Priestia megaterium: one gene and its partner. The protein of the gene in region 1 interacts with the protein of each later gene in a pairwise test. Links are inferred from orthologs where the notes say so. Each region holds a gene or a part of one and is shown in the gene's direction. Other genes may lie near its edges.

Region 1 (4,401 bases):
AGACAAAAAGCCGATTCCAGAAACCAGCTTCGATGATGTTGTTCGCAAAATGGTAGGAAGAGAGCTAACGGATCGATTTCCTGCTAGGACATCTCCTAAGGGAGACGTTGTATTTGAAGCAAAAGGCTTGGAGAGAAAAGGTGTATTTCATGACGTTCATTTTTCAGTGCGATCAGGAGAAATTGTCGGTGTTGCGGGGCTAATGGGAGCTGGCCGAACCGAAATTATGCGCGCTATCTTCGGGCTTGATCCGTTAGAAAAAGGCGAAATTGTATTAAATGGCAAACGGGTCAGTATCACAAAGCCCGACCAAGCCATTAAATTAGGTCTCGGGTTCATTACAGAAGATCGTAAAACAGAAGGGCTCGTCCTGGATTTTTCTATTCGAGAAAATATTGCGCTTCCAAGTCTATTCAGCTTTTCGCCAAAAGGCTTTATTGAACAAAAAAGCGAGCAGCAATTTGTAGATTTACTTATTAAACGTTTAACGATCAAAACCGAGTCGTCTGAGACGAGTGCGGGTAACTTATCAGGAGGAAATCAGCAAAAAGTAGTTATTGCCAAGTGGATTGGCATTGGACCAAAAGTGCTGATTTTAGATGAACCAACTCGAGGAGTTGACGTCGGGGCAAAGCGTGAAATTTATCAGCTTATGAATGAACTGACAGACAGAGGCGTGGCTATTATTATGGTGTCTTCAGAGCTTCCGGAAGTACTCGGCATGAGCGATCGCATTTTGGTTGTGCATGAAGGAAAAATAACAGGTGAACTGACAAGTGAAGAAGCAACTCAAGAAAAAATTATGACATTTGCAACAGGAGGTCAGTAAAATGAAAGCAAACACAGCGATAAAAGAAAATCGCGTTGATAACGTGATGCAAAAACTAGGTCCGTTACTAGGTCTATTTATTCTTATTGTCATTGTATCGATTTTAAATCCAAGCTTTTTAGAACCTTTAAATATTTTAAACTTGCTGCGTCAAGTAGCCATTAATGCCTTAATTGCATTCGGTATGACATTTGTCATTTTAACAGGCGGAATTGATTTATCGGTTGGCTCTATACTTGCTTTATCAAGTGCGTTAATGGCAGGTATGATTGTGTCAGGTGTAGATCCTATTTTAGCTATTTTAATAGGATGTGTGTTAGGAGCTGTAATGGGTATGATTAACGGCTTGCTTATTACAAAAGGAAAAATGGCGCCGTTTATTGCAACGCTGGCGACGATGACAATTTTTAGAGGGTTAACGCTTGTTTATACAGATGGAAATCCAATTACGGGCTTAGGCGAAAACTATTACTTCCAGTTATTTGGCCGCGGCTATTTTCTAGGTATTCCTGTTCCGGCAATTACGATGGTACTAGCTTTTGCTGTCCTATGGGTGATTTTGCATAAAACGCCGTTTGGCCGTAGAACATATGCAATCGGGGGAAATGAAAAAGCAGCATTTATTTCAGGAATTAAAGTACCAAAAGTTAAGGTTATGATCTACTCACTAGCAGGATTATTGGCAGCGCTATCAGGAGCGATTTTGACTTCTCGTTTGAACTCTGCTCAGCCAACGGCAGGTACGTCTTACGAGTTAGATGCTATCGCTGCAGTAGTACTGGGTGGAACAAGCCTTTCAGGCGGACGTGGACGCATTGTTGGAACGTTAATTGGTGCGCTGATTATCGGAACGTTAAACAACGGTTTGAACTTACTCGGCGTTTCGTCATTTTACCAAATGGTCGTAAAAGGAATTGTTATTTTAATCGCGGTATTAATTGATCGCAAAAAGTCAGCTTAGGAGGGAAAAACATGAAGAAAATTTGGCTCGTGCTATTATCATTTTCATTATTACTGTTAGGGGCTTGTTCACTTCAGCCTCCTGAGTGGGCGAAACCATCTGAAAGTAAAAATTTAAAAGATATTAAAATTGGTTTATCCGTTTCTACATTAAACAATCCGTTCTTTGTTTCGCTAAAAGAAGGGGTACAAAAAGAAGCAAAAAAACTGGGCATGGAAGTAGTTGTAGTAGATGCTCAAAATGATTCAGCAAAACAAATTAACGATGTAGAAGATTTAATGCAGCAAGGTGTTAACATTCTGCTTATTAACCCAACGGATTCAGCTGCTATTTCAACAGCTGTACAATCGGCTAATAATGTAGGTATTCCAGTTATTACGCTAGATCGTTCAGCAGAAAAAGGAAAGGTAGAAACACTGGTAGCTTCAGATAATGTAAAAGGTGGTCAAATGGCTGCTGATTACATTGTGAAAAAAGTAGGGGAAAAAGCTCAAGTAGCAGAACTTGAAGGCGTGCCGGGAGCTTCAGCAACTCGTGAACGAGGAAAAGGGTTCCACAACGTTGCAGACCAAAAGCTAGATATTACGGCTAAACAGTCAGCTGATTTTGACCGTACAAAAGGCTTAAACGTTATGGAGAATGTTCTTCAAGGAAACCCTGGTATCAAAGCCGTATTTGCTCACAATGATGAAATGGCATTAGGAGCTATTCAAGCTATTAACAGCTCAGGAAAAGATGTGTTAGTAGTAGGGTTTGATGGAAACGACGATGCAATTAAAGCGGTAAAAGAAGGGAAACTAGGAGCAACTGTAGCCCAGCAGCCTGTTTTAATTGGTAAACTTGCCGTAAAATCTGCTAAAAATGTTCTTCAAGGCAAAAAGGTAGATAAGCAAATTCCAGTGCCTTTAAAACTAGTAACCTCTGAAAAATAATGGATTTATACGTGTGGAGAAAAAAGATGCTCATTTGATTTATGGGCGTCTTTTTATGTATATAAAGTGTAAAAAAGAAGTGAAAAAGTCACAACTTTATAAATAGTGTAGGAATTATGTAGGTGGAATTTATGTAATAAAAAGTAAAAAACACCGAAAAAAGACGGTAAAACACATAATTTTCTGTGAAAAATTTGTAATATACCTGTAATAATAAGCGTTTATTTCTATTTTTAAAGAGCAATTTTGCCCTGTTTATGACAAAAATATATCTTTTTTAATAAACAGTAAACCTCTCTATCAAGGGATTTTGGTGATGAATTTCCAGAAAGAGATTCTTGGTTATACAGATTATGGGAAACTTTTAACTGTATTGTAACATAAACAGATAGTTTTTTATGGTATAACTATGTCTATGAGGAAAGGGGACTATTACTTTATGAAAATTTTTAAGCGTATGACTCTTGCAGCAGTCACAGGAATTTTCTTCATGACCGGCATTACAGAGACTCACGCCCAATCGAATGAAGAAGCGCTCCAGAGTACTGAAAATAAAATTAAAGAAACAGAAAAGGCTGTTCAACAAAAAGAGAAAGAGAAACAGTCTATCAATTCAGATGTTCAAAACATTCAATCACAATTAAATTCATTACATACAGTAATCTCTAGCAATAAAAAAGAGTTAGCATCGACTGAAAAGCAGATTTCAGAAGCGAACAAAATGATTGAGAAAAAGAAAAAAGAGATCGTTTTGCTTCAGGAAAAAGTGTTAAGTCGTAAAGATATTATTGAAAATCGATTAGTTGCTTTACAGCAGGACGATAAAACAAGCGTTGTTATTGATACATTAATGAATGCTGATAACTTTGGAGATTTTGTTGCACGTATGGGTGCTGTCACAACTTTATTGTCAGCAGATAATGATATTTTAAAGCAGCATCAAAATGATTTAGATCAAATTGAAAAAGATAAAAAAGAAATTGATAAGCAAGAAAAAGTATTAGAAGCAGCAAAAGGTAGCTTAGCGGCTAAACAAGCTGAATTAGATAAAAACGTTGCCAAACAAACAGCAACGTTAACAACTATGCAAGAAAAATACAGCACGGTCGTAAATGAAATTGATGCAGCTTCTTCAGAAAAAGCAAACCTTCAGTCTGAATTAACAGGCATTCAAGATAAGATTGCAAAAGAAAAAGAAGCAGCTCAAAAGCAAGCTGAGCAAGTGGCGAAACAGCAGGCAGCTGAAAAGGCTGAGGCTGATGCAGAAGCAAAGCGTCAAGCTGAACTAGCAACTGCTAAAAAAGAAGTAAAAACAGAGCCAAAACAAGAAGTAAAAACAGCTGCGGCTACGGAGAAGAAAGCAGCCGTTTCTTCAGAAGCAAAAGAAACGAAAAAAGAAGAAAGCACACAAAAGCATTCTGGAAAAGAAATGTATGTAGAAGCAACAGCTTATACAGCTAATTGTGCAGGCTGTAGCGGCGTAACAGCCACTGGACAAAATGTAAGTTCAGGCACTCATAAAATTATTGCGGTAGATCCATCCGTTATTCCATTAGGTTCGAAAGTATATGTAGAAGGATACGGAGTGGCAACAGCAGGTGATACGGGCGGTGCGATTAAAGGATATCGAATTGACGTATTAGTACCTTCTGAGTCAGCTGCAAAAGCATTCGGACGTC
Region 2 (3,649 bases), 3.3 Mb from region 1 along the record:
GACATTTTACTAACATCGAAGAGACGTTAAATAAATCAATTTTAATTGCTCAAGAAGCAGCGGAAGATGTGAAGCGAAACGCTGAAAAAGAAGCGAAGCTCATTATAAAAGAAGCAGAAAAAAATGCGGACCGTATTATTAATGAAGCACTGTCTAAGTCTCGTAAAATTGCGATGGACATTGAGGAGACGAAAAAGCAGTCTAAAGTATTTAGAACTCGTTTCAAAATGTTAATCGAAGCACAGCTTGAAATGTTAAACAGCGACGACTGGGATCAGTTGATGGATTATGAGATGCCAGCGCTAGAAGAAAAAATTGACTAGTCAAGACATCATCTTGACTTCTCACGTTTTGTTGTCATATAATTTGGTAACAGATGAAATTTCATATCAAACAGTACGGAGACAGGGACAGTAGCTTTTTTAGTTTGTCAAAGCGAATCGAGGATGGTGCGAGCTCGATAACAAACAAAAAAGTGAAAATCACCCTAGAGTACCATTGCTGAACTGATGATAGTAAGCAGTGGCGGTTTATTCACGTTACGAATGCAAAGAGGATTTGCGTGCAGCAAATCTACTAGGGTGGTACCGCGGGAGGCCTTCTCGTCCCTTTTTGGGATGAGGAGGTCTTTTTGTTATGGTACAAAAAGATATGAAATTTACGTTTTTTTGGGAGGGTAAAACATGGAATATAAAGATACATTATTGATGCCAAAAACTGAATTTCCGATGCGTGGAAATTTACCGAACCGCGAGCCTAAAATGCAAGAACAATGGGCTGAAATGAATATTTATGAAAAAGTACAAAAACGTACGGAAGGCCGTCCGCTATTTGTCCTGCATGATGGACCTCCATATGCGAATGGCGATATTCACATGGGACATGCATTAAATAAAATTTTAAAAGATTTTATCGTTCGCTATAAGTCGATGTCAGGCTTCTGCGCACCTTATGTACCAGGCTGGGATACACACGGTTTGCCAATTGAAACAGCTTTAACAAAAAATAAAAAAGTAAACCGCAAAGAAATGACGGTAGCTGAGTTCCGTAAGCTTTGCGAACAGTATGCTTGGGAACAAGTAAACGGCCAGCGTGAGCAGTTCAAGCGTTTAGGCGTACGCGGAGATTGGGATAATCCATATGTAACGCTTCAGCCGCAGTACGAAGCGCAGCAAATCAAAGTGTTTGGTGACATGGCGAAAAAAGGCTACATCTACAAAGGGTTAAAACCTGTGTACTGGTCCCCTTCAAGTGAATCTGCTTTAGCAGAAGCGGAAATTGAATACTATGACAAGCGTTCAGCTTCTATTTACGTAGCGTTTAACGTAAAAGATGGTAAAGGTGTGCTTGAACAAGATGAAAAATTCATCATTTGGACGACAACACCATGGACAATGCCAGCTAACCAAGGGATTGCTGTCAATCCTGAGCTTCAGTACAGCGTAGTTGAAGCAGATGGAGCAAAATATGTAGTGGCAACTGAACTGATTAAAACAGTTGCTAAAGAAATTGAATGGGCTGACTATAAGACGCTTCGTACGGTAAAAGGTTCAGAACTTGAGCGTGTAGTAGCTGAGCATCCAATCTACAAGCGTGATTCTTTAGTTGTTCTTGGCGATCACGTAACAACGGATGCTGGTACTGGGTGTGTTCATACAGCACCGGGACACGGGGAAGACGACTTTATCGTTGGTCAAAAATATGGTTTGGAAGTTCTTTGTCCAGTCGACAGTAAGGGGCATATGACGAATGAAGCACCAGGATTTGAAGGGTTATTCTATGATAAAGCGAATAAGCCGATTACAGACAAACTAGAAGAAGAAGGCGCGCTGTTAAAATTAAGTTTCATTACCCACTCATACCCACATGACTGGCGTACAAAGAAACCAACAATTTTCCGTGCAACGGCACAGTGGTTTGCGTCTATTAAAGATTTCCGTGAAGATTTATTAAAAGCAGTAGAAAAAACAGAATGGGTGCCTACTTGGGGTGAAACGCGACTTTATAACATGGTGCGTGACCGCGGAGACTGGTGTATTTCTCGTCAACGTGCATGGGGCGTTCCGATTCCGGTATTTTATGCTGAAAATGATGAGCCAATCATTACGGACGAAACAATCGAACACGTATCAAATCTATTTAGAGAACATGGATCAAACGTATGGTTTGAGCGTGAAGCAAAAGACTTGCTTCCAGAAGGCTTTACTCATGAAGGAAGCCCAAATGGCCGCTTCACAAAAGAAACAGACATCATGGACGTATGGTTTGACTCTGGCTCTTCACATCAAGCTGTTCTTGAAGAACGTGAAGACTTACAGCGTCCGGCTGATTTGTATTTAGAAGGTTCTGACCAATACCGCGGCTGGTTTAATTCAAGTCTTTCTACAAGTGTAGCTGTAACGGGTGAAGCACCTTATAAAGGGGTACTTAGCCACGGATTTGCTTTAGACGGTGAAGGTCGCAAAATGAGTAAGTCATTAGGAAACGTTGTAATTCCAGAAAAAGTAATGAAACAACTAGGTGCAGATATTTTACGTTTATGGGTAGCTTCTGTAGATTACCAAGCTGATGTTCGTGTATCTGATAACATTTTAAAACAAGTAGCAGAAGTATATCGTAAAATCCGCAACACGTTCCGTTTCTTACTAGGAAACTTAGCGGACTTTAATCCATCAACTGATGCTGTAGCCGTTGAAGACCTTCGTGAAGTAGACCGCTACATGCTTGTGAAGCTGAACAAATTAATTGATAAAGTGAAAAAATCTTATGATTCATATGAATTCTCAAGCATTTATCACGCAGTGCATAATTTCTGTACAATTGATATGAGTTCATTCTACTTAGACTTTGCAAAAGATGTATTGTACATCGAAGCAGAAAATAATGTAGAGCGTCGCAGCATTCAAACGGTCCTTTATGAAACGTTATTATCGTTAACGAAATTAGTGTCTCCAATTCTTTCTCATACAGCAGACGAAGTATGGGTTCACATTCCAAATGTAACGGAAGAAAGCGTGCAGCTAGTTGATATGCCAGAGGTTCAAGAAATCGAAGGAGCAGATCAATTAGTAGAGAAATGGGATGCATTCATGGAGCTTCGTGATGAAGTATTAAAAGCGCTAGAACAAGCTCGTAATGAAAAAGTAATCGGTAAGTCTTTAGAAGCAAAATTAACGCTGTATCCAACAGCAGATACGAAAGAACTGTTAGCATCTATTTCTGAAAATGTAGGTCAACTCTTCATCGTTTCAGATCTTGAGGTAGCAGAAGGTGAAGCACCTGCTGAAGCACAAAAATTCAGCTATGCTTCAATTGTTGTAAGTAAAGCAGAAGGTGAGAAGTGTGAGCGCTGCTGGGTTGTATCACCAACAGTTGGCGAAGATCAAGATCACCCGACTTTATGTACACGCTGTGCGGATGTTGTAAAAAATCACTACGTTCAGCAGTAATTAACAAAAACACGTCCTTTTTGGGCGTGTTTTTTGCTGTACGAAATTCCCAAATACAATGGTATAAAGCATTTAAAGCCTTAGGAAAAACTTGTGTTGTAGATTCGATGGAAAACTCGGTAAACCTAACATCATTAATACTTCATCTTATCAGCACAGGAGGCGTTTGCATGTATGAAAATTATCTTTCCATTGGACAG

The links. Proteins that work in one complex are often made in the same cells at the same time.
Region 2: the proteins of rbsB (region 1) and ileS interact in binary tests that used the Escherichia coli proteins (3 or more experiments, as listed by UniProt). The link is inferred for Priestia megaterium from one-to-one orthologs.

The regions. Positions count from the first base shown.
Region 1 is NZ_CP085442.1:913,928-918,328, forward strand. The notes cover bases 778-3,761. They hold rbsB (ribose ABC transporter substrate-binding protein RbsB), read left to right. Parts: upstream 778-1,801; coding sequence 1,802-2,722; downstream 2,723-3,761. Other genes in these bases: LIS78_RS04745 (sugar ABC transporter ATP-binding protein), read left to right, coding at 778-829; rbsC (ribose ABC transporter permease RbsC), read left to right, coding at 831-1,790; LIS78_RS04760 (3D domain-containing protein), read left to right, coding at 3,162-3,761. Outside these bases: more of LIS78_RS04745, read left to right, coding at 1-777; more of LIS78_RS04760, read left to right, coding at 3,762-4,401. UniProt on the Escherichia coli protein: Part of the ABC transporter complex RbsABC involved in ribose import. Binds ribose. Also serves as the primary chemoreceptor for chemotaxis.
Region 2 is NZ_CP085442.1:4,168,439-4,172,087, reverse strand. The notes cover bases 372-3,649. They hold ileS (isoleucine--tRNA ligase), read left to right. Parts: upstream 372-683; coding sequence 684-3,449; downstream 3,450-3,649. Other genes in these bases: LIS78_RS21600 (conjugal transfer protein TraR), read left to right, coding at 3,620-3,649. In the rest of the region: LIS78_RS21610 (DivIVA domain-containing protein), read left to right, coding at 1-323. UniProt on the Escherichia coli protein: Catalyzes the attachment of isoleucine to tRNA(Ile). As IleRS can inadvertently accommodate and process structurally similar amino acids such as valine, to avoid such errors it has two additional distinct tRNA(Ile)-dependent editing activities.